One region of the Alkalihalobacterium sp. TH-98 genome, then DNA from elsewhere that is predicted to be linked to it. Evidence: predicted binding sites of a transcription regulator. Region 1 holds the regulator's gene; the other holds the start of a gene.
The links. Region 1 encodes LexA, which represses DNA repair genes until DNA is damaged. Its sites were predicted from a motif close to CGAACATATGTTCG; they were not measured.
Positions count from the first base shown of each region.

Region 2: the regulator LexA is predicted to act here: its motif matches at 9,686-9,699, upstream of AC2VNP_RS04300 (Y-family DNA polymerase).

Region 1 is NZ_JBYCKM010000045.1:631,977-648,301, forward strand. It holds gene mutL (DNA mismatch repair endonuclease MutL) at 1-33, shown strand, start outside; gene AC2VNP_RS18745 (class I SAM-dependent methyltransferase) at 151-957, shown strand; gene miaA (tRNA (adenosine(37)-N6)-dimethylallyltransferase MiaA) at 983-1,930, shown strand; gene hfq (RNA chaperone Hfq) at 1,956-2,195, shown strand; gene spoVK (stage V sporulation protein K) at 2,384-3,346, shown strand; gene hflX (GTPase HflX) at 3,361-4,683, shown strand; gene AC2VNP_RS18770 (methionine gamma-lyase family protein) at 4,701-5,969, shown strand; gene AC2VNP_RS18775 (MerR family transcriptional regulator) at 6,204-6,599, shown strand; gene glnA (type I glutamate--ammonia ligase) at 6,642-7,991, shown strand; gene lexA (transcriptional repressor LexA) at 8,159-8,785, opposite strand; gene yneA (cell division suppressor protein YneA) at 8,938-9,231, shown strand; gene AC2VNP_RS18795 (YneB family resolvase-like protein) at 9,237-9,890, shown strand; gene AC2VNP_RS18800 (DUF896 domain-containing protein) at 9,952-10,191, shown strand; gene tkt (transketolase) at 10,333-12,330, shown strand; gene sirA (sporulation inhibitor of replication protein SirA) at 12,574-13,014, shown strand; gene AC2VNP_RS18815 (YneF family protein) at 13,135-13,350, shown strand; gene AC2VNP_RS18820 (ABC transporter transmembrane domain-containing protein) at 13,566-15,329, shown strand; gene AC2VNP_RS18825 (ABC transporter ATP-binding protein) at 15,319-16,325, shown strand, end outside.
Region 2 is NZ_JBYCKM010000009.1:208,761-225,085, reverse strand. It holds gene AC2VNP_RS04355 (DUF8052 family protein) at 1-407, shown strand, start outside; gene AC2VNP_RS04350 (DUF8052 family protein) at 616-1,134, shown strand; gene AC2VNP_RS04345 (carbon starvation CstA family protein) at 1,131-2,747, shown strand; gene AC2VNP_RS04340 (class I SAM-dependent methyltransferase) at 3,019-3,777, shown strand; gene proC (pyrroline-5-carboxylate reductase) at 3,896-4,729, opposite strand; gene AC2VNP_RS04330 (glutamate-5-semialdehyde dehydrogenase) at 4,747-5,991, opposite strand; gene proB (glutamate 5-kinase) at 5,988-7,109, opposite strand; gene AC2VNP_RS04320 (SDR family NAD(P)-dependent oxidoreductase) at 7,711-8,508, shown strand; gene AC2VNP_RS04315 (YqzH family protein) at 8,499-8,795, opposite strand; gene AC2VNP_RS04310 (YqeG family HAD IIIA-type phosphatase) at 8,789-9,271, opposite strand; gene AC2VNP_RS04305 (hypothetical protein) at 9,424-9,570, opposite strand; gene AC2VNP_RS04300 (Y-family DNA polymerase) at 9,809-11,017, shown strand; gene AC2VNP_RS04295 (YolD-like family protein) at 11,032-11,364, shown strand; gene AC2VNP_RS04290 (hypothetical protein) at 11,546-11,824, shown strand; gene AC2VNP_RS04285 (low molecular weight protein-tyrosine-phosphatase) at 11,993-12,472, shown strand; gene AC2VNP_RS04280 (H-type small acid-soluble spore protein) at 12,540-12,719, opposite strand; gene asnB (asparagine synthase (glutamine-hydrolyzing)) at 13,055-14,902, shown strand; gene AC2VNP_RS04270 (2-phosphosulfolactate phosphatase) at 15,078-15,818, opposite strand; gene AC2VNP_RS04265 (phosphotransferase family protein) at 15,893-16,325, opposite strand, start outside.

The sequences.
Region 1 (16,325 bases):
GAAATGGAAAAAATGTTCAAAAGGATTATGTAAAAACTGTTGGTGTAATGATTATCACTCATTCACTGTGGATATAATGATAGATGGCTTATCTACTAATTAGTTGCGATTTAAGTGTGAAAAAGTCTATAATATGGTAGCACTATAGTGATGTGGAGAGATAATGTGTATATAACGACAGCCTTAAAGCATAATGAAAAATTAGTAGAAGAAGCTAAAATGATAAGTTTAGATCTGGAAGCAACTTATCTTGACAGGGAAGATAAACCGATAGAGGTTATGATAGAAGAGCTTGGGGATGACATCTTTGTAGTCGGGAAGAAAAAGCTCTTCTATTACTCCATTCATTCAACAGAGCCTTTCTTTTTTCACCCCAACTCGGCGATGTTCCGTTTTAAACGACTACAGAAAGACGGGTATGATCCATTTATAGATGCTTCTCAGTTGGAAGAAGGGATGACTCTATTAGATTGTACGTTAGGTCTTGGTTCGGACGCGATCATTGCCCAATCTGTTGTTGGTTCGTCGGGAAAAGTGGCAGGGATTGAAGGAAGCCGGCCGATTGCCTATATTGTTAAAGAAGGGTTGAAGCATTGGAATTCTGGTAATAACTTGTTTAATCAAGCGATGCGTTCGGTACAAGTTATTCATGGAAATCACTTTGAAATTCTCCGTAGATTAGAAGAAAATAGCTACGATGTCGTTTATTTTGATCCGATGTTTGAAGCTGACCTAGAAGCATCGCAAGGGTTAACACCGCTAAAGTCTTTAGCCCTGTATCAACCAATAACTGCTGAAACTATTGAAGAAGCAAAGAGGGTAGCGAGACAGCGGATTGTTTTTAAGGATCATTGGAAAAGTGATCGGTTTGCTAAATTCGGTTTTGACGTGATAAAAAGACGAACTTCAAGATTTCATTTCGGTTACTACGAGTTAAACAACGAAATGAAGAAGTGAAAAAGGAAACAAAAAGGGTGTTGTCATGAAGGAGAAGCTTGTTGTTATAGTTGGCCCTACAGCGGTTGGAAAAACCAAGATGGGCATAGAGCTAGCCAAACGTTTCAACGGGGAAATTATTAGTGGTGATTCCATGCAAATATATAAAGAGATGGATATTGGCACCGCGAAAGTAACAATAGAAGAGATGGATGGAATTCCCCATCACTTGATTGACATTAAGGAGCCGACAGAACCTTTTTCGGTTGCTGAATTTAAGGGTCTTGTTCAGCCGCTGATAAAATCGTTAAATGCACAAGGGAAATTACCATTTATCGTCGGAGGAACGGGTCTATATATAAACTCAGTCATACAAGATTTTAATTTTGCGGATACATCTACTGATTTAAAGTTTCGAGAAGAAATGGAGAATTTTGTAGAAGAGCATGGAGTTGAACAACTTCATCAGCAATTAAAGGATGTTGATCCTGTCAGTTATACTTCTATCCATCCGAATAATTACCGAAGAGTTATTCGAGCTTTAGAAGTATTGAAGCTAACGGGAAAAACGTTATCTGAATACCAACAATCCCAAACGAAAGAATCGCCTTATGACTATGTCTTTATTGGCTTAACGACGGACCGGGAAGTATTATATAAGCGTATAAACGATCGCGTCGATCTGATGATTGAACAAGGGCTGTTAGAAGAAGCGAAACGACTGTATGATCATGGGGTTCGAGAATGTCAGTCCGTACAAGCGATTGGCTATAAAGAAATTTATGAGTACATAGAAGGAAAAGTGAGTAAGGAAGAAGCGATCGAAATTCTAAAGCGAAACTCTAGACGTTATGCGAAGAGACAATATACTTGGTTTCGAAATAAAGCAGATGTTCACTGGTTTGACATGACAAATGCAAACTTTAATGAAAAGATTATAGAAATTAAACAATTTATAGAAGGAAAGCTTTATAATCATAGCGAAATAAAATAACAGTACATAGAAGGGGGACTTATAAATGAAGCAATCCGTTAACATTCAAGACCAATTCCTAAATCAACTACGCAAGGATAATATCGCAGTTACTGTTTTCTTGTTAAATGGTTTCCAGTTACGTGGATTAATTAAAGCGTTTGATAATTTCACAATTATCCTAGAGAGTGAAGGAAAACAGCAACTTGTTTATAAACATGCTATTTCAACTTTTGCTCCACAGCGTAATGTTCAAGTGAATATTGATCCAGAACAACAATCGTAAAGATTGGAATTGGTGAGGGTCACTCGTAAGTGTTATTACCTTTGATACTAAGATGCATATCTTAGTAAGGTATTGTGCACTAAGGAGTGACCCTCTTTTTCTTTGTAAAAATCTTATTAGGCATTTGTCACAAAAATTAGGCGATTGCGTATAGTATTGTAACCGATTGTAAACAGAGGGGTGAAACAATGAAAAATACAACAGTTACCCGCTCGAAAGGACAAATTAATGTTGTCCTGAACCGTGAAAATAAGCGAGATAAGGAAAATTTATATCGAAAAGAACAATCTTTTGGAAATACATTGGCAGAAAAACATGAAGTACTTGAGCGTATGGAAAAAGAGTTGTCTTCATTAGTTGGATTAAACGATGTAAAACGGTTGTTAAAAGAAGTATATGCATGGCTTTACATCAATAACTGTCGTAAAGAAAATGGGTTAAAAAGTTCTAGGCAGTCTTTGCACATGATTTTTAAAGGAAATCCTGGAACGGGGAAGACGACAGTAGCGCGTCTCATTGCGAAATTGTTTCATGAAATGGAAGTACTTTCGAAGGGACATCTGATTGAAGTTGAGAGAGCTGATTTAGTAGGTGAATATATTGGACATACCGCGCAAAAAACGAGAGAAGTACTAAAGAAAGCGTTGGGTGGGGTACTATTTATTGATGAAGCGTATTCATTAGCTCGCGGCGGAGAAAAGGACTTTGGGAAAGAAGCGATTGATACGTTAGTTAAAGCGATGGAAGACCAACAACACGACTTTGTTTTAATTTTAGCAGGGTACGGTAGAGAAATGGATTATTTTCTATCTCTAAACCCAGGTTTGCCATCCCGTTTCCCAATCACCATTCCTTTTGAAGATTATTCAACGGATGAATTAATGGAAATTAGCGAAATCATGTTGGCAGAAAGAGAATATCAGCTGTCGAGGGCTGGAGAACAAAAAGTTCGAGAATATTTACGAAGAATTAAAGGTGAACACGGAAAAACGTTTAGTAATGGCCGATTTGTGAGAAACTTAATTGAGCAAGCAATTCGTACTCAAGCTGTTCGCCTTCTTGTTGAAGGGAAGTACGACCGGCAATCTTTATCCACTCTTCAAGCAGAGGACTTTGACTTTGAGAAGTCTAGAGTTCAACCGTTTTCTTGACATTTAGTGGACGTATGTGTAATATCTTCAAGACGGAATTAGAAATCAAAGGTTGTGAGTTCATAGTGCAAGAAGTTAGAAATGATTCAAAAGAACGCGTTATTTTAGCAGGTTGTCAAACGAAAGATAGAACTGACGACCATTTCTTATATTCTATGGAAGAGCTTAAATCTTTAACAGCAACGGCTAACGGTGAAGTTGTTGCTATGATTGATCAAAAGAAAGTGTCCATTGATCCGGCGACCTATTTAGGACGTGGTAAAATCGAGGAGCTTTCGCTGCTAATAGAAGAGAAAGAGCCAGATTTAGTCATTTTTAATGATGAGTTATCGGCTGGTCAAATTCGAAATATATCTTCTATATTTGGAGAAGATGTACGTGTGATAGACCGAACGCAGCTCATCTTAGATATATTTGCGCAACGAGCGCAATCAAGGGAGGGTAAGCTCCAAGTTGAGCTTGCCCAATTAAATTATCTTCTGCCCCGTCTTATGGGACGAGGTTTAGCTTTATCTCGTTTAGGTGGTGGAATAGGAACGCGTGGTCCCGGTGAAACACAGTTAGAAACTGATAGAAGGCATATCCGCCGTCGGATGGACGAAATCAAACAGCAACTATCAACGATTGTTCAACATCGCAAACAGTATCGCGAGCGACGAAAAGAAAATCAAGTGTTACAAATCGCCTTGGTTGGTTATACAAATGCAGGGAAATCTACGATTCTTAATCGGTTAACTGCGGCTGACACATTTGAACAAAACCTATTGTTTGCAACTTTAGATCCTACGACAAGGAAATTAAAATTACCGAGTGGATTGAACGTTTTATTGTCCGATACGGTAGGGTTTATTCAAGACCTCCCAACGACATTAATTGCTGCCTTCCGTTCAACGTTAGAGGAAGTTCAAGAAGCTGACCTGATCTTACATATTATTGATGCCTCACATGAGAATTTTAGTGAACACGAGAAGACAGTTTTAAAGTTATTAGAAGATCTTGATGTAAATGAAATACCGATGTTAACGGTCTATAATAAAGCGGATCTAATTCAGGATAAAGATGATGTTTTTGTTCATTCATCAGAACTTTTAATCTCAGCAAAAGATGAAAAGCAATTAAGAAAGCTACAAGATAAGATTGAAGAAACACTTAAACAAGAAATGGTCTTTTATAAAGCAAAAATTCATTCCGATCAAGGAAAATTACTAGCCAGAGTTAAAACGGAAACAATTCTTTTAAATCAAAGTTGGGATGAAGAAACAGAAACTTATGAATGTGAGGGATATGTTTATCCGAATCACTCACTTGCACATCAACTAAACCAATCAGAGCATTAAATAGCAGGGAGAATAGTATGTACGAACAGTTTTCATTTGGACAACAATTACAACCAATTGTAGAGAGAACAGAAAAGAAATTAAAAGAACAATTTCAAGAAATTGATCGAGTGACTGAAACAAACCAGCTTCGGGTTTTACAAGCCTTTCAAAAATTTCAGGTCGGTGATTTTCATTTTACACCTTCGACTGGCTATGGTTATGACGATACAGGGAGGGATACTTTAGAAGCGATCTATGCCCACGTATTTGGAGCTGAAGCTGGGTTAGTTCGACCGCAAATCATTTCAGGTACCCATGCGATCGCTACAGCATTATTCGGTGTACTGCGTCCTGGAGATGAATTGGTTTATATTACAGGTAAACCGTATGATACGTTAGAAGAAGTTGTAGGTATTCGAGGGAACGGAAACGGTTCTTTAAGAGACTTTCAAGTATCGTATAATGCGGTACCATTAACAGACGAGGGAACAGTAGATTTTACAGCTGTAGAACAAGCGATTACAAAAAAAACAAAAGTGATTGGGATTCAGCGTTCGAAAGGATATGATAACCGCCCTTCTTTCACTATTGATCAAATTGAACAAATGATTCGATTTGTAAAAGAAATAAAAAACAACGTTATTGTTTTTGTTGATAATTGTTACGGTGAATTTGTAGAATTGAAAGAACCATGCCATGTTGGCGCGGACTTAATGGCGGGTTCTCTTATTAAAAATCCAGGGGGCGGCATCGTAAAAACAGGCGGTTATTTAGTAGGGAAAAAAGAGTTAGTAGAGTTAGCATCCTATCGATTAGCAGCACCAGGTATTGGCGCGGAAGGTGGAGCCTCATTATACAGCTTGCTTGAAATGTACCAAGGGTTCTTTTTAGCTCCTCATACCGTGACTCAGGCGTTAAAGGGAGCCCACTTTACGGCTGCGTTCCTCGAAGAATTAGGAATGAATACACAGCCTGCATGGTACCAAAAAAGAACAGACCTTATACAATCCGTACAATTTGACGATCGTGAAAAGATGGTTGCATTCTGTCAGGCAATCCAACAGGCGTCACCGATTAATTCACATGTCGTTCCACATCCAAGTCCCATGCCAGGTTATGAGGATGATGTCATAATGGCGGCAGGAACTTTTATTCAAGGGGCAAGTATCGAGCTGTCAGCGGATGGTCCGTTGCGTCCGCCTTATGTTGCCTATGTACAAGGGGGATTAACCTATTCTCACGTGAAGATTGCAGTTGTGAAGGCTGTAAATCATCTATTGGAAAAGAAGTATTTGATACTATAAGGCTAAAGCACTCAAAGGAGTGCTTTTTTTTATGGAATTTAATTAAAGAAAAGATGTAATGGAGGTCATAGAAAAAAGATCTACATAGGGATAAACGAAAGAATGCTAAAAGTTAAAAAAGATCGAAAAAAGTAATAATTTGAAAAAAACCAATGTTAACTTTCCTCACATCTATTGACATGATAGCTTACATCTATTATTCTAATAATAAGTTCTAGAGAAGGAGGTTTGGTTATGAGCGATCAAATCCGTCGTAATATGCCACTGTTCCCAATTGGTATTGTAAAACAGTTAACAGAATTATCTGCAAGACAAATTCGTTATTACGAAGAACATGGGCTCATTCATCCAGTGAGAACAAATGGAAATCAACGTTTATTTTCATTTAATGATGTAGATAAGCTCTTAGAAATTAAGACATTAATTGAACAGGGTATTAATATATCAGGAATTAAGAGAATTCTTGAGTTAAATGAAAAAGCGGCTGAAATGGGGACATTAGCTCAAGGAGAACCAGCTGAAATCTCTGATAAGGAACTGCGTAAACATTTAAAGAATGAATTGATAATGGCCGGTCGAAACGGGAAGGCTTCTATTATACAGGGGCAGCTATCTCGCTTCTTCCACTAAAATCAATTCTTTTAATATATTCTTGAAAGGGGAATACATAATATGGCTAAGTTTACTAAAGAAGATATTCTAAAAGTTGCAAAAGAAGAAAATGTACGTTTTATTCGTTTACAGTTTACTGATTTAATGGGGATTATTAAAAACGTAGAAATTCCTGTCAATCAACTTCCAAAAGCGTTAAGCAACCAAATGATGTTTGATGGTTCATCAATTGAGGGATTTGTTCGTATTGAAGAGTCTGATATGTATTTATATCCAGATCTCGATACTTGGGTAATCTTCCCGTGGACTTCAGAAAAAGGTAAAGTAGCACGTCTAATTTGTGATGTTTACCAACCAGGAAAGCCAGGTGAAGAGCCGACTCCATTTGCTGGAGACCCGCGTGGTATCTTGAAGCGTGTATTAAAAGAAGCAGAAGAGCTAGGTTTTACATCGTTCAACATCGGACCTGAACCAGAGTTCTTCCTTTTCAAAAATGATGAAAAAGGTGAGCCGACTTTAGAATTAAATGATAAAGGTGGCTATTTCGATTTAGCTCCTACAGACTTAGGAGAGAACTGCCGCCGCGATATCGTACTTGAATTAGAAGAGATGGGCTTTGAAATTGAAGCATCCCACCATGAAGTAGCTCCAGGGCAGCATGAAATTGATTTCAAATATGCAGATGCAATTAAAGCGTGTGATGAGATCCAAACATTTAAGCTAGTTGTAAAAACAATTGCTCGTAAACATGGATTACATGCGACGTTTATGCCTAAACCATTATTTGGTGTAAACGGGTCAGGAATGCATTGTAACATGTCTCTATTCACTCCTGAAGGAAATGCTTTCTTCGACGAGACGACAGAATCTCAGTTAAGTGAAACAGCAATGCAATTCCTAGCTGGTATTTTAGACCATGCGGAAGGGTTTACAGCTATTACGAACCCGCTAGTAAACTCATATAAGCGTTTAGTTCCTGGTTACGAAGCACCAGTATATGTTGCATGGTCAATGCGTAATCGTAGTCCATTAATCCGTATTCCAAACTCTCGTGGTCTAAGTACTCGTGTAGAAGTTCGTTCTCCAGACCCTGCTGCGAACCCTTACTTAGCAATGGCTGTTATGCTGGCTGCTGGACTTGATGGAATCAAGCGTAAGCTTACTCCACCAAAAGCAACTGATCGTAACATCTACATCATGAGTAAAGAAGAGCGTGAGGAAGAAGGAATTAAAGATCTTCCAGCAACTTTAAAAGAAGCAATGGATAAATTATCTCAAGATGAAGTGTTAATTAAAGCTTTAGGCGAGCATGCGGTTGAGCACTTTATTGAAGCTAAAGAAATCGAGTGGGATATGTTCCGTACACAGGTTCACCCTTGGGAGCGCGAACAGTACCTTTCTTCATACTAAAATCTGTAACCCTTGGAGCTATATGCTTCGAGGGTTCTTTTTTTGATGGATAAGCTGCGGAAAAAGTATCCCACAAAAATTTTCCCGGTAATTTTGCCGACATAATAAAGAAAAAATTTCTTCGTACTGTACAGAAAGCATAAAAAATACCCCGGTTGGGGTACTTTTTAATGGATGGTTCGGAATACACCAATCACTTTTCCAAGAATTGTACAGTTGTTAAGAATAATCGGCTCCATTGTTGAATTTTCAGGTTGAAGACGTATATAGTCTTTTTCACGGAAAAAGCGCTTAACGGTTGCTTCATCTTCGTCGGTCATAGCAACTATAATGTCACCATTGTTTGCTGTTTGCTGTTGACGCACGATGACCATATCTCCATCGAAAATACCGGCTTCTATCATACTATCTCCATCAATGATAAGAACATAGACTGAATCGTTTGAGACTAGTCTTTCCGGTAAAGGAATATACTCTTCCACGTTTTCGATAGCTGTAATAGGTTGTCCAGCTGTAACTTTTCCGATTACTGGGACAAAAGCGGTTCTTGTATCTATTCCAGGTTCAGCATCAACTTGATCTTGATCAATAACTTCAATTGCTCTTGGTTTTGTAGGGTCACGGCGAATAAGTCCTTTTTTTTCAAGCCGAGAAAGGTGACCGTGTACAGTAGAACTTGATGCTAGCCCTACAGCTTCACCGATTTCTCGGACTGAAGGTGGATAACCTTTTTTTCGAACTTCGGTTTTGATATAGTCTAAGATTTCTTGTTGTCTTTTTGACACTTTTGTCATCACTGACACCTCATTTATCCAATTAATCTTAAATAAAGTATATCATGTCAAAAAAACGGATGCAAACATAAGTTCTAATTTATCATTGACACGAATAGGTGTTCTCCTCTACAATATTAGACAAGAACATACATTCTTATGAGGTGATTTTGATGAAACTAGTAAATTTAAGTCGACAAGAGATATCTCTAGTGATTATATTTGTACTTTCTATCTTATTTTTTGCATTTATGTCAGTGGCTGGCGCTGAAAAACAAGGGTTTGCAGAACCGATTGAAGTAGTTGTTAAAGAGGGAGATACATTATGGGGGTTTGCAACTAAATATGATCATCCATTTTCAATTGATGAGTTTATACAATGGGTGCTCCAAACGAATGAGATGCAAGAATCTAATTTAATTGCAGGTCAAACATTAGTTATTCCAGTAGATACAAACAGTAGGTGAATATATTGGTAAAGGCAGTTATTTATTGCAGGGTAAGTACGAAAAATGATGAGCAAACTTCATCTTTAAACAGACAAGCTGAAGAATTAATGGATTTAGCTAACCGCCTTCAGTTTGAAGTGATACAGGTTATAAAAGAGCGGATGAGCGGCTATGAAACAGATAGAGAAGGAATCATTGAAGTATTAGAATTACTTAAGAATGATGCAGATGTATTACTTATACAGGATGATACAAGGTTAGGGAGAGGTAATACAAAGACTGCACTTCTATATCAGATTAGAAAAATGAACAAAAAGATTTATACCCTTTCTAATTTAGGGAACGAACTAGAACCAACTGAAATGGACACGATACTAATGGATATCATTGGAATTGTGGAGGAATATCAACGGAAATCACATAACATGAAAATTAAAAGAGGTATGAAGAAAGCTATAAATAAAGGCTACCGCCCCCAAATGAACTTAACAAATCTTCAAATGGGCGGACGAAAGAGAAAAGAATTACCAATCGAAGAAATTATCAAATTAAGAGATAAAGGACTTACTTTTTCTGAGATTAGCAGTTTTTTAAATGGGATTGGTTACGATACCTCGAAGGCAACGGTAAATCGGCGATATTTAGAGCATATTGAAAAAGTCAACAAAGTTGAATGATATTAGTTGTTCGTGTACATTAATAGAAGGAATGGATGAGTCTTCTAGGAGGAATAAATTGATGTTATCAAAAGAGAAAATTGCACGAATAAATGAATTAGCCAATCGAGCTAAAACTACAGGATTAACTGCAAAAGAAGTGGAAGAACAGAAGAAATTAAGAGCAGAATATGTAAAAACATTTCGTGCATCGTTTAAAAAACAACTTCACTCTGTTAAAGTCGTTGATGAAAAGGGACAAGATGTTACTCCTGAAAAGTTAAAAGATGCCAAAAAAGGAAATAATGATATAAAACATTAATTGGATGATATTGTTTATTATCGTAAAAGCTAACTTTGATAGATAAAATTTACTTTGTTTCCTTGTTAAAATAAGAAAGAAAGTATATGATGAAAAACGTATAGACACTAGTTAGATATAATAGAAAGGGTGACAAAAGGGATGACTTCTCACGTTGAAAAATTAGCAGTAAATACGATCCGAACGTTATCGATCGATAGTATTGAAAAAGCAAATTCAGGACATCCAGGTATGCCAATGGGAGCGGCACCAATGGCATTTTCATTATGGACAAAATACATGGCGCACAACCCTAGCAATCCAGACTGGTTTAACCGTGACCGTTTTGTTCTTTCAGCAGGGCATGGTTCGATGTTACTTTATAGCCTCTTACACTTAACAGGTTATGATTTATCGATCGAAGAATTACAAAATTTTAGGCAGTGGGGAAGTAAGACACCAGGCCATCCAGAGTTTGGTCATACGCCAGGTGTTGAAGCAACTACAGGCCCTTTAGGACAAGGTGTCGCAATGGCAGTAGGTTTCGCAATGGCAGAACGACATTTAGCTAGTACATATAATAAGGATAATTTCCCAGTTGTTGACCACTATACGTATTCTATATGTGGTGATGGAGACTTAATGGAAGGTGTTTCTCAGGAGGCAGCTTCACTTGCAGGGCATCTTAAACTAGGTCGTCTCGTGATTATGTATGATTCAAATGATATTTCTTTAGATGGCGATTTAAATATGTCTTTTTCTGAAAATGTAGCACAACGTTACGAAGCATACGGGTGGCAAGTGATTCGTGTTGAAGACGGGAATGACCTTGACGAGATTGGAAAAGCCATTGAGTCTGCAAAAGCCGATGACCGTCCTACATTAATAGAAGTGAAGACGACGATTGGTTATGGATCACCAAATAAATCAGGTAAATCTGCATCACATGGTGCACCGCTAGGTTCAGATGAAGTTAAATTAACGAAGGAAACCTATGAGTGGACGTTTGAAAATGAGTTCCATATTCCTGAAGATGTTGCTGAATACTATGCGAATGTAAAAGAAGCTGGGGCTAAACAAGAAGCTGAGTGGAATGATATGTTCTCGAAATATAAAGAAGCGTATCCTGAGCTTGCTAAACAATTAGAAATGGCTATCAAAGGCGAGCTTCCACAAGGATGGGCTGATAATGCACCTGTTTATGAAGTAGGAAAAGGAGTGGCTACTCGTTCTGCTTCAGGTGACGCTATTAATGCATTTGCGGCTACAGTTCCACAATTAATTGGTGGTTCAGCAGACTTAGCTTCATCGAATAAGACAATGATGAAAAACACAGGTAATTTTAATCGTGAGGACTATAGTGGTCGTAACATTTGGTTTGGTGTTCGTGAGTTTGCGATGGGTGCAGCTGTAAATGGTATGGCTCTCCACGGCGGCGTTAAAGTATTCGGTGCAACGTTCTTCGTTTTCTCGGATTACTTACGTCCAGCAATTCGCCTGTCTGCACTAATGAAATTACCGGTAATCTATGTATTTACACATGACAGTATCGCGGTTGGTGAAGATGGTCCAACTCATGAGCCTGTGGAGCAACTAGCTTCATTACGTGCTATGCCTGATATTTCAATCATTCGTCCTGCCGACGGACATGAAACTGTCTCAGCATGGCGTTTGGCTCTAGAGAGTAAAGATCAGCCAACAATTCTCGTATTATCACGTCAAAACCTAACGACGCTTGAAACAACACAAGAACATTCTTATGAAGGTGTGAAAAAGGGTGCTTATGTCGTTTCAAAAGCGATCGGAAAAGCTAGTGCACTATTACTAGCAAGTGGATCTGAGGTTACATTAGCAGTAGAGGCTCAAAAAGTGTTAGAAAAAGAAGGCATCTATACATCTGTTGTAAGTATGCCAAGCTGGGATCGTTTTGAGCAGCAGTCTGCTGAATATAAAGAAAGTGTCATTCCGAATGAAGTTAAGGTTCGTTTAGGTATCGAAATGGGCTCTTCATTAGGTTGGAGTAAGTATGTAGGCGATCAAGGCGATGTGATTGCCATTGACCGTTTTGGTGCATCTGCACCAGGTGAGAAGATCATGGAAGAATACGGATTTACCGTTGAGAATGTCGTTGCTCGTGTTAAAGCAATGCTTCAAAAATAATATTATTTGCTACAAAAGGACTGACTGTTAAGTCGGTCCTTTTATGCGTACTCAGTCCTTTAAAATAACAACAACGAAACAAGCTCTTTTATTATATTAGGTTTTGGTGGTGGTAGATAAATTTTCGTCCACGCACAAGTATTTCTAAACAATCGACAAAATTAGAAGGTATGTTCTCCATTAAAGTGACAACAATTTTTCTTCGACTATATTATACTTGTCAAAAATGGTGGGGGGATTATAATGCGAAAATATGATATCTACCTAATTAATGAAGAGGTTGCTCAATATTATTTTGGACAAGAGTCTAAACTTTTTCACTTATTCTTAGATGAGACAAGAGCGTTAGATGATACTAAAGACATTATAAAAAAACAAATTGAATATATATCAAATCCGATATCTGTTATTGAACTACAACAAAAATTACTCCAATCCTTTAAACATCGTACGGATTATTTCTTTTTTGATCATGCCCATCGTATTCATTTGACTGAACCATATAGTAAAGCCCAGTTGTTTATCTTTCCGAATTATATACATATGGTCAGTGACGGATCGTTTGAAGCGGAAACGATGTTTTTTGAAGTGATGAGGAAAATAAGCCCCTCTTTTTTTGCGCTCGATGTTTCAACATACAGGTACGGATGGTTAAACCCAATTAAACAAGTTAAGCTCGTATAAAGATTTTTTCTTTAGACCTTTTCTTCACTGATGGGTTACGTTATAATAAGTAAGATTGTACTATTCATTCTATAATAATTTGATGAAAATGTTTTTCAACAAGAAGGAGGAAGCCGTTTTATGTGGATTAATATCCTAGTAGGTACATTGTGCCTAATTGGTGGAGTTGCGATTGGCTTTTTTATTGCCCGTAAAACAATGATGAATTATTTAAAGAAAAACCCACCAATTAATGAACAAATGTTACGTGTCATGATGATGCAGATGGGACAAAACCCGTCACAGAAGAAAATCAACCAGATGATGAAGGCGATGCAAAAGCAAACGTCTAAATAAATAAAGGACAAGCACCTCATTAGGAGGTGTTTTTTATTTGTAAAGGGCGTTTATAATGAGAAGACAAATCGTTAGAATTAGAATTCTTTTTCCAAATATAAGGATAGACCTATAGCCAGATACGTGACGATTTGCTAAAATTATTCTGTCGTTTCGATTTTCGAAAGATTTCTACTATTATTAAAAGCAATATAGAGATAGAAAAGAGGGAAATAATGAAGGTCTTTATTGATTTGTGGTGGTACTTTAAGAAAGAAAAGCGCCGATATGGATTTGGGATCCTAACTTTGATGGTCGTATCTTTCTTATCTCTATTACCTCCTTATATTGTAGGCGTTATCGTTGACCATATTGAACGAGGTACACTTACAAAAGATATATTATTGCAGTGGGCATTGATTTTACTAGGAATTGGGGTTGCCACTTATATTTTTAGATATATTTGGAGAATTATGATTTTCGGTGCCTCTATTCGTCTTGCTAGATTGTTGCGTAATCAACTGTATGAGCACTTTACCAATATGTCACGCAGGTTTTATCAGAAGCGTCGTACAGGAGATTTAATGGCTCATTCAACGAATGATATTAAAGCGATTGAGCAAACTGCAGGTGCCGGTGTCCTGACTTTAGTCGATTCTTTAACAATGGGTGGCTTTGTTATTATTACAATGGCTGCTACGATAAGTTGGAAGCTGACCTTAATTTGTCTGATCCCTATGCCTTTTATGGCGTTATCGACGAGCTATTATGGTTCATTACTGCATAAACGCTTTGCAGGAGCTCAAGCAGCATTCTCAGAACTTAACGATAAAGTTCAAGAAAGTATGACAGGAATCCGGGTAACGAAAGCATTTGGTCATGAAGACGCCGATGTTGAGTCTTTTAAGAAAAAGTCAAATCAAGTCGTAGAAAAAAATGTTGCCGTAGCAAGGGTAGATGCCTTATTTGACCCGACGATTTCATTGATTGTAGGAATCTCGTATTTTCTTGCAATTGTTTTTGGTGCAAGGTATGTCATAGCTGATGAGATGACGATTGGTCAATTAACGAGCTTCACTATTTATTTAGGATTACTTATTTGGCCAATGCTGGCTTTTGGTTGGTTATTTAATATAGTAGAACGAGGAAGAGCTTCTTACGGTCGAGTATCGTCGATATTGAGTGAGAAGATTGAGATTAGTGACTCCGATGCGAAGCACAGTGAAATGCCTGAAGGAAATATTTCATATCATATTGACTCGTTTAATTATACTGAAGGTGAAAAGAATACATTAGAAAATATTCATTTTGCCATTCAGAAAGGGCAAACTCTTGGCATCGTAGGAAAAACTGGAAGTGGAAAAACGACACTTCTCAAGTTATTAATGCGTGAATTTGATGTAACTGACGGCGAAGTACACATAGATCATCGTTCAGTGAAAGACTATGATTTTGATGCTTTACGAACGGCCATTGGTTATGTGCCACAAGATCACTTTTTGTTCTCAGCGACTATTGCTGATAACATTGCGTTTGCTAAACCAACTGCTTCTATTCAAGAGATTATCGATGTGAGTAAACTAGCGTCTATACATGAAGATATCGTTCGTTTTCCTGATGGTTATGAAACGATTGTTGGTGAACGCGGAGTTACTCTTTCAGGCGGCCAGAAGCAAAGAATATCTATTGCTAGAGCCCTTATTTTAGACCCTGAAATATTAATACTAGATGACTCTCTATCAGCAGTTGATGCGAAAACGGAAGAACAAATCCTTCACGCGCTACGTTATGAGCGAAAGAAAAAAACAACGATTATTACCGCGCATCGCTTGAGTGCGATTAAACATGCGGACTTAATAATTGTTTTAGATGAAGGGAAAATTATTGAGCAAGGAAATCACACAATATTAATGGAGCAAAATGGTTGGTATCGAAAAATGTATGAGCATCAACAACTCGAGTCTTTGGTGCAGCAAGGAGGGGACAATCATGCAACATAAAGATCGTGTTCTTAGTGCAAAAGAACAACGTGCTGTTTTTAAGAGATTGCTAGCTTATACAAAACCACATATAAAAACGATGACATTTGCTTTTGTACTGTTAATCCTTGCGACAGGTGCCGATATTGTAGGTCCTATTCTTGTTAAGATTTTTATTGATGATTATTTAACACCGCGTGTATTTGAATTTAGAGCTTTAGTTATATTAGCAACTACGTATATCGTACTTCATTTAAGTGCTGTTATCTTAAATTATGTTCAATTGTTTACGTTTCAAAAAGTAGCTTTGAAGATCATTCAACAAATGCGAATTGATGTATTCTCAAAAGTTCAGAAACTAGGACTCTCTTTTTTCGACCGCACTCCAGCTGGAGGATTAGTATCACGAATAACGAATGACTCTGAGTCGATAAAGGAACTATATGTAACGGTTTTAGCAACTTTTGTACAAAACTTTATATTCTTAATTGGAATTTTTGTAGCGATGTTTTACCTCAATGCGCAATTGGCGTTTTTCTGTTTATTCCTATTGCCTATCTTGTTTCTATTGATGCAAATGTATCGAAAGTTCAGCTCTCGCTTTTATGCGGATATGAGTGAAAAGCTGAGCCATTTAAATGCTAAGTTAAATGAATCGATTCAAGGAATGTCGATCATTCAGTTATTTCGCCAAGAACGCCGGATGAGAAAAGAGTTTAAAGACATTAATGATCAGCATCAAAAAGCCTGGATGAAAAGCATGAAATTAGATGGACTTTTACTAAGGCCAGCTGTGGATTTTGTTTCGATCTTAGCGTTAATTTTAATTTTAAGTTATTTTGGTATAACTTCATTAAATAGCCCGATCGAGATTGGGGTATTGTATGCTTTTGTCAATTATTTAGATCGCTTCTTTGAACCTGTTAATCAGATGATGATGCGCCTTTCTCTTTTTCAACAAGCGATCGTTTCTGCCGGAAGGGTATTTAAATTACTCGACCATGATGAACTTGCTCC
Region 2 (16,325 bases), on a different contig from region 1:
AATACTTGCGACGGGATGAGAAATATTTAATGACGAAGACGATTAAAGTTTGGAGTGTTGAAAATCAACAGTATGTTTTTATCAGTGAGCAGGAAAAACCGATAAACAAACGGGATATCCAACAGTTTGGACAGTCGCTGCTAGCAAATGTTCACCAGTTTGTGCCTTCCAAACAGGATCATATGTCGACCATTTTTCTTGGGGCGATTGTGACGAATCAACCAATTAGCGAAGAGGTAGTTAGTGCAGTAGAGCGATTTAGAAAGATAAAGTTTATTAAGTTTGGATGGCATGGATGGGCAGAGTTTTATATTGGAGTTGTCAATATAAGTGAGGAAAAGACTTATATTCATAAAAAAGGAAAAGAGCTGCTAAAACCATTTGAACGTGTATTTTTGGAAGGATAAAACTTAAATGATATTTTCCTATTTTATTTCAAAAAAATATTCTTTCTTTTCAGAAAACTTTGTGTATAATTTGATTATACACAAAGTTTTTTATAGTGAATTTTTAGAGTAGTTAAACAAGGTAAAATGTGTGTTTAAAAGGTGAGGGGATGCCAAGAAATTTATGTTGGAATTTTGGTTTGAAAGTCTTGTAAGGGGAGGATTTGGGGTGACTACATTAGATAACTATATCATGTCTATGAAAGAAAGATTTTCTAGGCACTATGATGTCTATTTACATGAGAAGCTAGGAACATACCCACTTGCTTTTTATGCACACTATCATCGTCGGGATGAGAAGTATTTTATTACAAAATCAATAAAAGTATGGGGAGCAAATAATCAACAATTTGTCTATGTTTTGAAAAAGGACAAGCCTCTCACTAAAAATGATGTCTATGATTTTGCAAAAGAAATCGAAAACAGAATTAAAGAAAATGTTCAAAGAGATGAAGAACATATGTCATCTATTTTTCTTGGGGTGATAGTGACGGACCAACCGGTTTCAAGAGAAGTCCAAAAGGTAGTAGAAAAATATCGGAAACTATTATTTTTTAAGTGGGGGATGCAAGGTTGGGCTGAGCAATATTTAGGCATTGTCAATTTTTCTACAAATCACATTTATACCAATAAAAAAGGCAAAGAATTTTTTAGGAACTTTATTCAAGATGAGAAGGTGAAGAAATGAATTTATTAACACTATTATTATTGACAGGAATTATTCTACTTATTGCTTATTTTACTTACGGACGTTTTTTAGAAAAAACGATGAAAGTAGACCCAAGTAAGAAAACACCAGCAAATGAATATAATGACGGAATTGATTATGTGCCTGCGAAGAAACCCGTCCTTCTTGGGCACCATTTTGCAACCATTGCGGGCGGTGGACCGATTGTTGGTCCGATTACGGCAGTGCTATTTGGATGGCTCCCTGCTGTTTTGTGGATTATTATTGGAAGTATCTTTATCGGTGGTGTTCACGATTACACGTCATTACAAGCTTCAATCCGTCATAAAGCACAATCGATAGGTACTATAATTAAAGAGTACATAGGGAATCGTGGACAAGTCCTCTTTTTAACATTTTCGATTGCTACATTGATTCTAATTGTAGGAGTATTTATTATTCTTGTTGCTAATACATTTGTAGCTGTTCCACAAGCGGCAACTGCTTCTGTTTTATTTATTGGTATTGCTATTCTGTTTGGTTTTCTAGTGAATCAATTCCGTATGAACTTTGTGGTTGCAAGTATTTTAGGTGTCATAGCTATGTTACTATCTATTTGGGTAGGAGTACTTTATCCTATTTCTTTAAGTGCAACGGCGTGGTCACTTATCTTAATTGGTTACGCCTATATTGCCTCAATCTTACCGGTTTGGGTCCTGCTGCAACCGCGTGATTACTTGAACTCATTCTTGTTATATGGACTAATAGCAGGTGCGGCAATTGGTATTTTTATAGTTTCACCAACGATTCAGCTACCAGCTTTCACAGGGTTTTATAATGAAACGTTAGGATACTTGTTCCCAATTTTATTTATTACAATTGCGTGTGGAGCAATCTCAGGCTTTCACTCTCTCGTTTCATCAGGAACAACAGCTAAACAATTGGACAATGAAAAGAACGGGAAATTTATTGCCTACGGTTCAATGCTTTTAGAGGCTTTCTTTGCAGTTGTTGCTATTGGAACTGTAGCTTATCTAGCACAAGCTGACTTTGCGGCACGAATGACAGAACTTGGTGGACCGATTGGAACCTTTTCAGCAGGAGCAGGGTTTTTCATGTCCCATTTAGGTATTCCTGAAAGTACCGCAGTTACATTTGCAGCTTTAACAGCTTCTGCATTCCTATTAACTACGTTAGACTCGGCTACAAGATTAATGAGATATGCGATCCAAGAGCTTGGTGAGGGACGTACGAAAGCATTTAAAAGTAATCATGTTGCCACTTCAACAGGATTAGTTGGTTCGGCAGCATTAGCATTAACGGGTACATGGTCGACAGTTTGGCCGTTATTCGGTGCCGCTAATCAAATGTTAGGTGCGCTTGCTTTATTAGCGGTTGCCGCTTGGCTAATTAAGAGCGGAGTAAAAGCTTATTTTGTAATTATTCCAATGCTATTCATGTTCTGTGTCACGGTCGCAGCATTAGGAGTGTTAATGTATAAAAACTTTGCTGCACAAAATTATATGTTAACATCGATGGCGTTTATATTATTTGTTCTTTGTATTTTCCTTGCGATTGAGGGCTGGCGAGCAATTTTTGAGGCAAGGGAAAAAGATGCTTCTATTAAACTTTAATCAAAAGAGGCTGACAACTATTGTCAGCCTCTTTTCAAGAGATAAGAAAGTATAAAATTCGAAGATGTCTAGCTTCAGGTGCCATCGGCTCGAGGTCGCTTCGGTCCACCAAACGTGTCTAAAGGGCAAGACACTAATTGCTGGCCCTCCAGCGCTTGTTGCCGATAAGTAGGCACCTTGCGCTTTTCTTTATAGTAGAATACATTAATCTATAGCAAAAATTGGTGTACGATAGAGAAAATAACTAGGTAGGGAGAATGAAAAAAACGGTATGAGTCTAAATAACAATCTAGAAGAATATCAAGACCCGGATTTATACGATTTAGAAAATGAAGCATTTTTAGAAGATTTTTCAATGATCGAAGAGTTTGCAAAGCAAGTAAATGGACCTGTTATCGAGTTAGCTTGCGGAACGGGAAGAATTGCACTTCGTCTTGCAGAGCAGGGGATAGAGACAGTTGGTGTTGACCTGCATGAAAAAATGCTAAGCAAAGCAAAAGAAAAGGCGAATGCAAAGGAGATATATATTCGTTTAGTAATGCAAGATTGTACAAAGCTAGAACTTGATATGAAAAGTTCATTTGTATTTATGGTAGGCAACTCGTTTCAGCACTTTTTATCCAATCAAGAACAAGATGATTTACTTTCCTCAGTACATAGGCACCTGAAAAAGGGTGGTACATTTTTGTTTGGAACAAGATTTCCTTCAAAAGAAGAATTAATGCAATCTGAAGAAGAAGAGTACTGGCGATCGTATCATGACGCTGCAGGTCAAAAGGTCGATGTTTACACAGTCAGTCAATATGATGAATTGGCTCAAATTCAAACGTACATGACGATTAGACGAAGTAAAGAGAACGAAGAGGTCACCCATATTCAGCTTCGCTATGTCTACCCTAAAGAAATGGAGCGACTGTTAGCATCTCATGGCTTTACAATTCTCCATCAGTATGGAAATTGGGATAAAACACCGTTAACCAATCAAAGTCATTCGATGATTTATATTTGTAAAAAAGAAAAAGATGATTGAGGTAATTTTTGGGGGTTCTGATTTATCAATAGAAGTTTTGTTGAATGATGCAGGACGACGACTTTAATTAAAAAATAGCCTTCAAAATCATAAGGTAAATGACTTTGAAGGCATCTTTTTATTTCGACTCTGTAAAAATTTGACCCATTTCTTTTGCTCTTGCAGAAGATCGTTTAATTCCAGCAACGACAGCATCTTGGAATTGGTAAGAGGCAAGCACATTTAATGCAGCTTCTGTTGCTCCATTTGGACTCATCACTTCTTTATAAAGCTGTTCAGACGTCTTTGAAGTAGACTCAAGCCGCTTTAAAGAGCCTCTTAATGTTTGAATGATGGCTTCTTTTGCTTCTTCCTCTTCTAATCCGAGGTCTTTTGCTGCTTTTTCCATCGCTTCAACAAAATAGTAGATGTATGCTGGACCACTTCCGGCAACTCCTGTAAAGCCGTCTTGTTTATCTTCAGGAATAATGTGAACGGTCCCGATTGCTTCAAATAATTGAGCGGAAAGATTTGTATCTTCTTCTGATGCAAATTTTCCAGCAGATAGAGCTGTAGCTGATTCTCCTACTTTCGCTGAAGTATTAGGCATGGATCGAATAACAGGTGCTTCGATCCCAAGTAGCTCCTCAAGGTAATGAGTCGTAACTCCAGCTAATACGGAAATGAAGATTTGTTGTTTTCGTATGAAAGGTTTAATCAGCTCAATTCCATCAATAACATTTGATGGTTTCATTGCCAAGACAACAATGTCCGCTTGAGATAGGGCTTCCTCTTTATTAGTAGTTGTTTGGATGCCATACGTACTTTTTAAGCTTTCAAGGCGAGCTGCATCTTTTCGATTTGTTGCAATAATTTGTTCTGGTTTTAATAATTCTTTATTAATCAGTCCAGCAAAAATGGCCTCAGCCATTGAACCGGCTCCTACGAATGTTACAGTTTTATCTTTTAACATCACTTACCACCTGCCCTTTACTTAATTTGTCCAGTGCCGCGAACGACATATTTCGTTGATGTTAATGCAGGAAGTCCCATTGGACCACGAGCATGAAGCTTTTGTGTGCTAATCCCTATTTCCGCACCAAAGCCAAATTCAAAACCGTCAGTGAAGCGAGTGGACGCATTATGGTATACAGCAGCTGCATCGACGTAATTTAAAAATTTGCTGACACTTTCAGCATCATCTGAAATAATGGCTTCAGAATGCTTTGTTCCATATGTTTGAATATGTTCAATCGCTTCTTCTACACTATCAACTACTCGAAGTGCTACAGTTAAATCAAGATATTCTGTGCTCCAATCTTCTTCAGTAGCAGCCATTAAGCTAGTATCGACCTGGCACGCTTTTTCATTTGCGCGAATTTCAACGTGCTTTTCTTTTAGTTGGGCTAAAAGATCTTGTAAGTGATTTTGTGCCCAATCTTTATGAACGAGGATCGTTTCCGCCGCATTACATACAGAAGGGCGTTGAGTTTTCGCATTCATCGCAATTGAAATGGCCATTTCCTTATTTGCTGTTTCGTCAATATAAACATGGCAGTTTCCAACACCTGTTTCTAGTACTGGAACCGAAGCGTTTTTAACCACGGATTGTATAAGGTTAGCACCACCGCGGGGAATAAGCACGTCTAAGTATTCATTCAGTTTAAACATCTCTGAAGCTGTTTGGCGACTTGTATCTTCAAGAAGTTGAACCGTTTCAATGGGTAATTGACTTTTTTCTAGTCCGCGATGAATGACTTGAACAATTGCTTTATTTGAAAAAATGGCTGTTGAGCTTCCACGTAAAATAACAGCATTTCCTGCTTTTAAACATAACCCAGAGGCATCAACAGTTACGTTTGGTCTTGCTTCGTAAATCATTCCAATTACACCCAGTGGAACCCTTACTTTTTTAATTTGTAATCCGTTTGGACGATCCCATTCTTCAAGGACTTCTCCAATCGGATCAGCAAGGTCTGCTACTTGTTTTAAACCATCTGCCATATCTTTGATACGTTCACTCGTCAGCTTTAGTCGGTCAATCAGTGATTCGGTTAGACCGTTTTCTCGACCTGCTATAATATCTTTTTCGTTTTCTGTAAGGATGTAGTCTGTTTCTTCAATCAGTTGATCTGCTATAAGTAGTAATGCTTCATTTTTTTGTACTGTCGTTAAGACAGCTAGATCTGCTGTAATTTCTTTTGCTTTTTTTGCTTTTTGAATGAGTTCACTCATTTTATCATCTTCTCCTTTATCGTTACCCATAAATTTCTGTGAATGACCTCTGATCGTTCTTTATTTGTCTGTTTTTTTGCTTCCTCACTCGATAATCCTTTAATTAATTCCAATTCACTCGATGAATAACTGACTTGACCTTTTCCAATTAATTCACCTTTTTGATTAAAGACTTCAATTACATCGCCAGTTGAGAAATTACCTTCAACTTCGGTAATACCAGCAGGGAGAAGACTTTTTCCTTTATGAATGACTGCATTTTCAGCGCCGGGATCAATCGTAATTTTACCTGCAATTTCAGAATGAATTCCGATCCACTGTTTTTTACTTTTCATCATGTGGTGATCGGTATAGCCAATATAAGTGCCATCACCTTTTCCAGAAATAATATCGACAAGCTTATCTGATCCTGTCCCTAAGCCTATAAATACTTTAACACCAACGGAAAGGGCCGTTTTGGCTGCTTCGATTTTTGAACGCATACCTCCTGTACCAACACTTGAGCCAGCCCCTCCAGCAGCTTCGAGCAACTCTTCAGTAATTTCTGGTAAGAATGAAAACTTTTTTGCATTCGGATTGGTCTTCGGGTTGTCATCGTATAATCCATTAATATCAGTAAGAATAATTAGTGTATTCGCATGAATAAGTCCGCTAACTAACGCTGACAGCATGTCGTTATCGCCAAACGTAAGCTCCTCAAGAGAAATGGAGTCATTTTCATTAATGATGGGGATGACGTCACGTTTGATCAGTTCGGATAGAGTAGAATAAGCATTGTTGTATTGTTCTTGATTTGAAAAGTTATGTCTAGTGAGCAGCAATTGCGCTGTTACGATATCATGTTTTCTGAATTCTTCGGTATATGCTTGCATTAACAGCCCTTGCCCAACCGCAGCAGCCGCTTGCTTACCAGCGATGGTTACGGGGCGAGTTGGGTAGCCAAGATGTGTAAATCCAGCAGCCACGGCACCGGAAGAGATGAGAATTATGTCGTGACCTTGTTGTTTTAACTTTGCTATAGCCGCAGTATGTTCAGAAATTTTATCAATGGATAGCCCGCCGTTATTATTCGTTAACGAACTACTCCCGATTTTTACGACAATTCGTTGTTTCGTCATCGTCATCCCTCTTTTTATTTGTAGAGTCAGTGTAAAGTGATAAAATAGTCTAGAAAAGCGGAAGCGCTCGGGTAGCGACGTATGGACTGGAGCTTCTCCGAAAGAGATAAAGGAAACACAGCGAGTGTTAAGGAGCTGATGTTGACTTATCGCAAGGAGGAGAGCGAAGTCTCACGAGTCGCTGAGCGCTGCAGCTAGACAAAGAAAAGCGGAAGCGCTCGGGTAGCAATAGAAGTAAAAAATTCCAATAAACTAAAAAACTCTTCTGTCCTAATAAAAATAAAAGGACGGAAGAGTTGGATCCGCGGTACCACCTTTGTTGGCAAGCATATAAGCAAGCCCTCTTGGAACCGTTAACGCCGGCGACGGTCAGGTTTGCCTGACAGCTCAAGGGCAGGTTCAACAGTTTCAGCGGTGGCACACCTTTCAGCCGATGGGTGTTGCTCTCTGGGCACATGTCACTGTTTACTATTCCTATCAACGCTCATTATACTTTGGAGACTATTATAAGTTGAACTTGCGATTCCGTCAAGATGTGACTGATTGTTTTTTCAAAATTGTGAATAACTATACATATAGGTAATATGATTAGGAGGAAAAGATGACAACGAAACGGCTTCTACAAAAAAAAATTGTAATAACAGGTGCTTCTAGTGGGATTGGGAAAGAACTCGCTTTTCTCGTTGCTGAAATGGGAGGAATTCCAATTTTACTTGCTAGATCTGTTAATAAATTAGAAATGATCACACAGGAAATTAAGGAAAAATATACTGTTCAAGCGTATTATTATCCATTAGATGTTACCTCATTCGAAAGTGTGCAAAAAACGGTTGAAAAAGTGGTTGCTAACCATGACACGATAGATGTTCTTATCAATAATGCCGGAATTGGCTATTTTGATGCTTTTTACGAGGCTGATTTTCATCAAGTTGAAGAGATGTTTCATGTGAATGTTTTAGGGCTGATGGCTTGTACAAAAGCGGTTCTTCCATACTTCTTAGATAACCAAGAAGGGCACATCATTAACATAGGTTCACAAGCAGGCAAGATTGCGACACCAAAATCGAGTGTTTATTCAGCAACAAAGCATGCGGTAAGAGGGTTTACAAATGCACTGCGAATGGAATTGCACGACTCAAATATTCATGTAAGCCTTGTTAATCCGGGACCGATTCGAACAGCCTTTTTTGATCAAGCAGACAAAACCGGTACGTATAAAAAGAATGTGGAAAAGATGATGTTACCCCCAGAAGCTGTAGCAAAACGTATTGTGGAATTAATGATTAAGCCGAAGCGGGAGCTAAATTTACCTTGGTGGATGGATGTAGGTTCAACGTTGTATCAGCTGTTTCCACGCCTAGTTGAAAAGATCGGCGGTAAAAAGTTTTATCAAAAGTAATTAACCGTTAAATAATCATAAATGACATCATGAAGAATGTAGTGTATATCTTCATTAGGGTTGGCAAGCCTTTGTTCACTAAATTTTTCTATAAGTGTGTTGACTTGTTCATCACTTAAACGTACATCGGGGTCGTGTACATAGCTGGCTGTAATTTTTTCAATCTTCTTTTTTAAAAACTGGCGATCCATAAATGAGGCTCCTTCATCTAAATCTTTCTTTATTTTAGCAATACGGGCACGTAAAAAGGTAGAAACTTTTACAGCTTCTACCTTTGCTTTTACCATCTTCTACGAATTAGTCTTTCAAATACTCGCTTTAGTCTAATGTTCCACGGCTCGTGCTCTTCACCAACCGGTTGAACTAGAGCTGTTTTCATATTTAGTCGCTTTCCACACCAAACATCTGTAAAAAGCTGATCACCAAGAAATAAACTCGTTTCTTTTTTTGCACCCATTTTCTGCATGTATCGTTCAATTTTTCGTATAGCAGGTTTTCCGCTGCGACCTAAGCCATGGATTCCTAAAGGCTCTGAAAATCGATCAACACGGCCTTGGCTATTATTTGATATGATTGCAAGTTCGACGCCGTTTTCTTTTAACATGGTGACCCATTCCTCTACATCTTCTCCACCGGGTTGGTGGTGAATGGCAAGCGTGCTATCTAAGTCCGATAAAATCGTTTTTATATTATTCGTTTTTAGCCATTCTGTTGTAATTTCAGTAAAATGTTTTAACTCAAAATCAGGTTGGAAATATTTCATTGACTACAAATCTCCTATACATTCGTCTTTATATTAATTTTCCCTTTTTTTCTAGTTAAATGCAACTTTAAAGGGTAATTTTGTTATTTCAGTATTATTCTAATGGAAATAGAGCACTGAATCTATTCAGTACTCATTTTTCTTTCTTTTTTTTACCCAGTTATGATCGTATGCTTACCGCCTGGTTTATCTTTTTCATCGTCATCGTAGGCAATTAATACGACATTTAATTCTTCTTCAAGACTTTTCAACCTTTGGAGCTGCTCGTCGTTTAAGTTTGCTACATGATAATGTTCCACGTTTAATTCACCTCACCCTTATTATTTCCAAACGTCTTTTAATTTATAGTTGCGAATGATGGTAGGACGATATTCATAAGAAGTGATTGATTGTAAAGATTTTCTATTTGAAAAACGAACGTATATTCGTTTATAATGAAGAATAAAATACGAACACAGGTTCCTTTTAGGGGGGGTTCATTTGGTTCCGCAACCATTATATGAAACGATTGAAAAACGCAGCATTCTTTGTGTCGATATGAAAAGTTTTTATGCCAGTTGTTCAGCCTTAGCGCTAGGGCTTGATCCACTAGAGTGTTATTTAGCTGTTGTTGCTGATACGGAAAGGTCAGGAAGTGTTGTGCTTGCGGCGACACCTAAATTAAAAAAAGACTTTGGAATTAAAACGGGAAGTCGGTTATTTGAAATTCCGGATGATCCCCGTATCCAGCTCGTTAATGCGCAAATGGCGATGTATCTGGATACTTCCGTGGAACTGACAAAGTTTTTTACTCGCTATGTCCCATTTGAAGCCATTCACGTTTATAGTGTGGATGAAAGTTTCCTTCAAGTAGATGGTACCGAACGTCTTTGGGGATCACCTTCACAATTAGCCCAGCGTATTCGTCAAGACATGTTAAGAGACTTTGGCTTAACATGTGCAATCGGGATTGGTCCGAATATGCTTATGTCTAAACTCTGTCTAGATATTCAAGCAAAAAAGACGGGGGTGGCCCAGTGGGATTTTGAGGATTTACAAAACGAGTTATGGCCCTTACCGTTGCGCGAGATGTGGGGAATTGGTTCACGGTTAGAAAAACGCTTAAATCGTCTAGGGATTCGAACGGTTGGACAGCTTGCTCAATATGACGTGACAAGATTAGAGAAAGCGTTTGGCGTTATGGGAAATCAAATGTATTACCATGCATGGGGGATCGATTTGTCTGAGCTCGGTGCACCGATTATGCAGGGGCAGATTAGCTTTGCCAAAGGACAAATTTTACTTCGTGATTATAAAGAGAGAGAAGATATTAAATGTGTGATTTTAGAAATGTGTGAGGAAGTAACGAGACGGGCTCGCAATGCTCGTAAGGCAGGACGCACCGTAAGTTTAGGTTTTGGCTACAGTAAAGAAGAGTATGGCGGCGGCTTTTACCGCTCAGTCAGTATTGATGAACCAACCAACCTGACCATGGATATTTACGAAGCATGTCTTCATTTAATGAAGAAGCATTATCGGGGAGAAACGGTAAGACAAATTACAATTGCGCTATCGAATGTTTGTGATGATGCCCATGTTCAGCTCAGCTTGCTAGATCCAGAGAAACCTCGGAAAAAGGAATTAGGTTATGCGATGGATGCCATTCGAAACAAATATGGATCAGGTGCATTATTACGAGCTGTTTCTTACACGGAAGCGGGTACAGCTAAATACCGTTGTACGCTTCTTGGCGGTCATAAAGCGTAGAGGAGATGAAATAAATGATTAAAGATCGTGGAAATATAAAGTGGACAGCGATGATGCTTCCAGAACATGTAGGTTTACTTCGTGAGTTAAAAAAGGAGCTGACGTATCAAAAAAAGCCTCAACTCGATGAGCAACAGCTGTTAGAAATGAATGAACAGATTTGTGAAGGGATGGCAAATAACGCATCACTTATTTTTACTTATTATGAAAACTATGACTACCATTGTATGGTAGGTACGGTTCATCATTTTAATGAGCAAGAAAGAAAACTGCACCTAATTGATCAATTTGGTGAAAAAAACTATTTACAACTGGATGAGATTATTGATGTAAAAACTTACAAGTAAAAGCCAATGTTATGTATAAAATTGGTTTGGTTTTCCTACAATAGTTTCTATCTCGTAAATTGAAACGAAACCTTCAAGATGTTGTAAAGCAATAGTCACAAATGCTTTTCAAAAATTGTATGACGAGGGTGTATAGTTTAGTAGGTGCTTTAAAATTTTTAGAATAGGAAGTGAAGAGAACGTGCGCGTTCATGATCTAGTCGAAACGAAAGAGTTTTTTATTGGGGAGATAAAGCCAAATTTCCATGTCATTTATGAAAAGTTTGAAAATAATGATGCAGTATATGTAGATGGAGTCGTTCAAACGAAAAAGATGGGAGTCGAAGAGGTCGTCCAAATTTTTCGAGGTGAGGAAGATAGTTTATGTAATGTAGAACGATACTGTATTGGTAAAGAGTATCCGAATATTGAAGCAGTTTTGGCGAAAGTAAAGGAAAGTCATAAAGAAATTTTTATTTAAGAATTATTCATATAATGAAGACTGACTCAAAAGGGCCAGTCTTTTTATAATGCAGTTATAGAAATTACGAATTTTAAAGTGGAATTGTAAGCTGACAGGACGTTGCTTATCCTAATGAATTGCGCTAACATTTACGGTATGGACGTGATCTAGAAAGGAAGAGAAACTATGGTAAGAGTATTATTCGTTTGTCTAGGTAATATTTGCCGATCGCCGATGGCAGAAGCTGTGTTTCGGAAAAAAGTAGAAGAAGCAAACTTAAGTGATCAATTTGAGATTGATTCGGCAGGAACGGGAGACTGGCATATTGGCAAACCGCCGCACGAGGGAACGAGAAACATCTTAGACCAATACAAAATTGATTATAGTGGAATGAAGGCACGAAAGGTAACAAAGCCGGATTTACAGAACTATCATTATATCATTGCAATGGATGCTGAAAATGTAGGGAACTTAAACGCAATGGCAAAGCATGAGCAAACAGGAGAAATTGCAAGGCTTCTTGACTTTCTTCCAGAAAGTGATGTTGTTGATGTTCCAGATCCGTACTATACAGGCAATTTCGAAGAAGTATATGAATTAGTTAATAAGAGTTGTGAGAAATTACTATCATACATATGTGAACAAGAAAACCTAAAGAAGAGCTGACCGCCAGAGGTCAGCTCTTCTTTAGATTCGTAATTTGAAATGTAAGATCAAACTTAGTGTAACAATTTTATTGTTCCATTAGTTGCTGGACAGGAACTGTCATTTCGTTTTCAGGCTGGCTTTTTTCATAAACGCGTGCAGTTTCTTTATCATGATCGACATGTTGGATCATAACCGGAGTACCATTAAAAAGTACTTGAACATCCTTCATAGACTCGACGATTTCTTGAGCGCGTTGTGAATTCACTTTTACTTCACTCCTTTATATGCTCTCTACTTATGTAAGAAGCCCTATTTTTCAATTATGTTTTCATTATGAGGATATATTGATCTTTTTATGCATAGCTATGAGTTAAATCAGGTGAAACATCTTCAATCATGGTCATTAAGGACTTATTGAATTTCGTCTGATTTTTTAATTGCTGAACGAACGCTCTTCTATATAAATAATAGATAAAAATATTGGTGTGTAAGGGGTTACAAGGTGATAGGAGAGTAACAATCTACGTTAACTATGAATACGATGGGATATGGGCATTGGACCCATTTAAATAAATTACTCCCGAAAGAGGGTTGATATAGATGTGTGGTATTACTGGTTGGATTGATTGGAAGCGAAACATGGTAAAAGAGCAAGCTGAAGTTGAAAAAATGGCGAAGACGTTATCACGTCGAGGTCCTGATGATATTAACATTTGGAGCTCTAACCATGCAGCATTGGGACATACTCGTCTTATTGTTGTCGATCCAGAAGGCGGGATTCAGCCAATGACCAGAACGAAAGGGAATCGTTCATATACGATTGTGTATAATGGCGAGTTATACAATACTGAAGATCTACGTAAAGAGCTACTTCAACGAGGACATACGTTTAAGGGACATTCCGATACAGAGGTTCTCTTAACTTCTTATATAGAGTGGGGCTTTCATTGCTTAGAAAAGTTAAATGGTATTTTCGCGTTTGCAATTTGGAGTGAGCACGATCAAAGTTTAATTCTTGCCCGTGACCGTCTCGGTGTCAAACCATTATTTTATTCCGTTCAAAACGGTAAATTGATATTTGGGTCTGAGATTAAAGCACTTCTCGCTCATCGGGACATATCACCAACAGTTGATGAAACTGGTCTTTCTGAAGTGTTAGGTTTAGGACCATCACGTACACCGGGACATGGGGTGTTCACAGATATAGAAGAACTTCGACCAGCACATGCAATGCTGTATGACCGCAACGGGGCTAAAATTACTCGCTACTGGAAGTTGAAAAGTAAGGAGCATGTCGATAATGTTGATGAGACGGCAGAAAAAGTTCGTTATTTGTTAACAGACACTGTCGAACGTCAATTAGTAGCAGATGTTCCAGTGTGTACGTTCTTATCAGGAGGTATTGACTCCAGTGCTTTAACAGCATTAGCAGCTAATGTGTTTGAGCGCGACAACAAGGGTGATTTACGAACGTATTCGATCGATTATGCCGACAATGATAAATATTTTAAAGCCAATGATTTTCAGCCGAATGCAGATGGTCCATGGATTGAAAAAGTGTCTAATGAATTTCGTACATTACACACGAATCACGTCATCTCGATGGAAAATCTCGCAGGTTATTTAAAGAAAGCTGTTGAAGTACGTGATTTGCCTGGTATGGCTGATATTGACTCGAGTTTATTATGGTTTTGCGAAAAAATAAAAGAAGATGTGACGGTCGGCTTATCTGGAGAATGCGCGGATGAAATCTTCGGTGGATATCCTTGGTTCCATAAGCCTGAAGTGATGAATATGAATGGATTTCCGTGGATGCGTTCTACACAAGAAAGAGAAGCACTTCTACAAGACAAGTGGAAAAATAAACTGAAACTACAACCTTATGTTCACGAAAGATATAAAGAAACGATCGCAGAAACACCTAGATTTGAAGAAGATACGAAGGAGGAAGCGCGTAGAAGAGAAATTTCGTATTTAAATATCATTTGGTTTATGACAACGCTCCTCGATCGTAAAGATCGAATGAGTATGGGAGCCAGTCTAGAGGTTCGTGTCCCGTTTGCTGACCATCGTCTCATAGAATACGTATGGAACATTCCTTGGGAAATGAAGCAATTGAATGGTTTAGAAAAGGGGATTTTGCGTAAGGCACTCGAGGGAATTTTACCGGATGAAGTGTTATATCGCAAAAAGAGTCCATATCCAAAAACGCATAATCCACATTATACGAATGCAGTAAAAACGGAAATGCTTGACATTCTTAAGCAAAACGACTCTCCATTATTTGATTTAATTGATCGTACTAAAATGAGAGAAATTGCTGAAAGTGGAGGAGCTTCATTTAAAACGCCATGGTTTGGGCAACTGATGACAGGCCCGCAGCTCATCGCTCATTTTATTCAAATGGACCACTGGTTGAAGCATTATAATGTAAAAATAAAGGCATAAAAACAAGAGGTAACATAAATGTTTGGCTCCTCAACTGGATACAAAATATAGTTGCTACTAGGTAGTACAGTAACTATATTTTGTTGTTGAGGTGCCTGTTACTTCGGTTTTGAGTTACCTGTTATATAACTAATTAATACTATACATACAAAGTTGTTGTATAGAGTTCTAGTCTCTATTTTTGATCTGAGTAAGTAAATCTACCATCTATAAGATACGGGGCTATATTTATGCAACTTCTTTTAGATGCAAACTGAATCGCATCATGATATTCTAACTCTTTTAGTAATTTTCCTGTTTCAGAATTTGCTAGTTGATACTCAATCGTCTCATCGGTACTACTTTCATAATAGGATTTAGCTACGATAGCGGCATCAGACAAAGTGCAATTCGTTTGGTGCTTTAGAAGTTCATCTATGAGATAACCCGCACAAAGAAAGTCTTCAAGGGAGAAACGACTGTCATTACCAGCACAAGCGATTAAAATTGAAGAAGTATCATCATATGCTAGAATTTCATCTACTACAGTTAAAGTATTAATTAAGGCGCAAGCATAAACCCGTTTGGCACTTGCAGATTTTCTGATCGCTACCGTTCCGTTCGTTGTAAGAAGAATTATATCTTTGTTTAATAATGAATGTTTAATAATTTGCAACGGATCTGGAAGAAGGAAGCCTTCAATTTCATATCCGGCACTTTCACCGACTAACAAAAAACTATTTTCTTCTAACCCGTTAGCAATACTGTGTGCTTCTGCTTGATCTTTAACTGGAATGACAGAGTTAGGACGATAGTTTAATATAGTCGAAATAGTGGTTGTAGCAAGTAACACATCAATAACCACTACAATACAGTCTTTTAGCTTCTCTTCAGCAATTTCTTCTTTTCGCGTGAGTACTGTAATTCTTCTTCCCATTTAATACCCTTCCTATTTATCGTTTTAGTAATCTATGCTTAGTGATATATGTCCACCGATCGTAGGTCCACCTTTTACCGTAATAGTTTATTATCCTTTGTGAGTTGTGCTTGCTTTAATAAATTAAAAATTCCAATATTAAGGTGTTCAAAACGGTTGTCCTTTAACTCACCAATTTTCCAACGGTAGTAGAGTTGTTGTAATACTACAGCTGTCTTAAAGAAAGCAAAAGTAACGTAATAATTAATATTGGATACATCTCGGCCACTATGTCTTGCATATAAATTGAGTAGTTCTAGCCTAGATAAAAAACCAGGTTGGTTGGTGACGGTAGTAAGGCCAGTTTCTGGGTCTCCAGGTTCAGTCCAGTAGGCGATGGCCAAGCCGAGATCAACGAGTGGATCGCCAATCGTACACATTTCCCAATCAAAGATACCTACAACTTTATTTGGGTTACTTGCTGAGAACATCATATTATTTAATTTGAAGTCGTTATGAACAATAGTT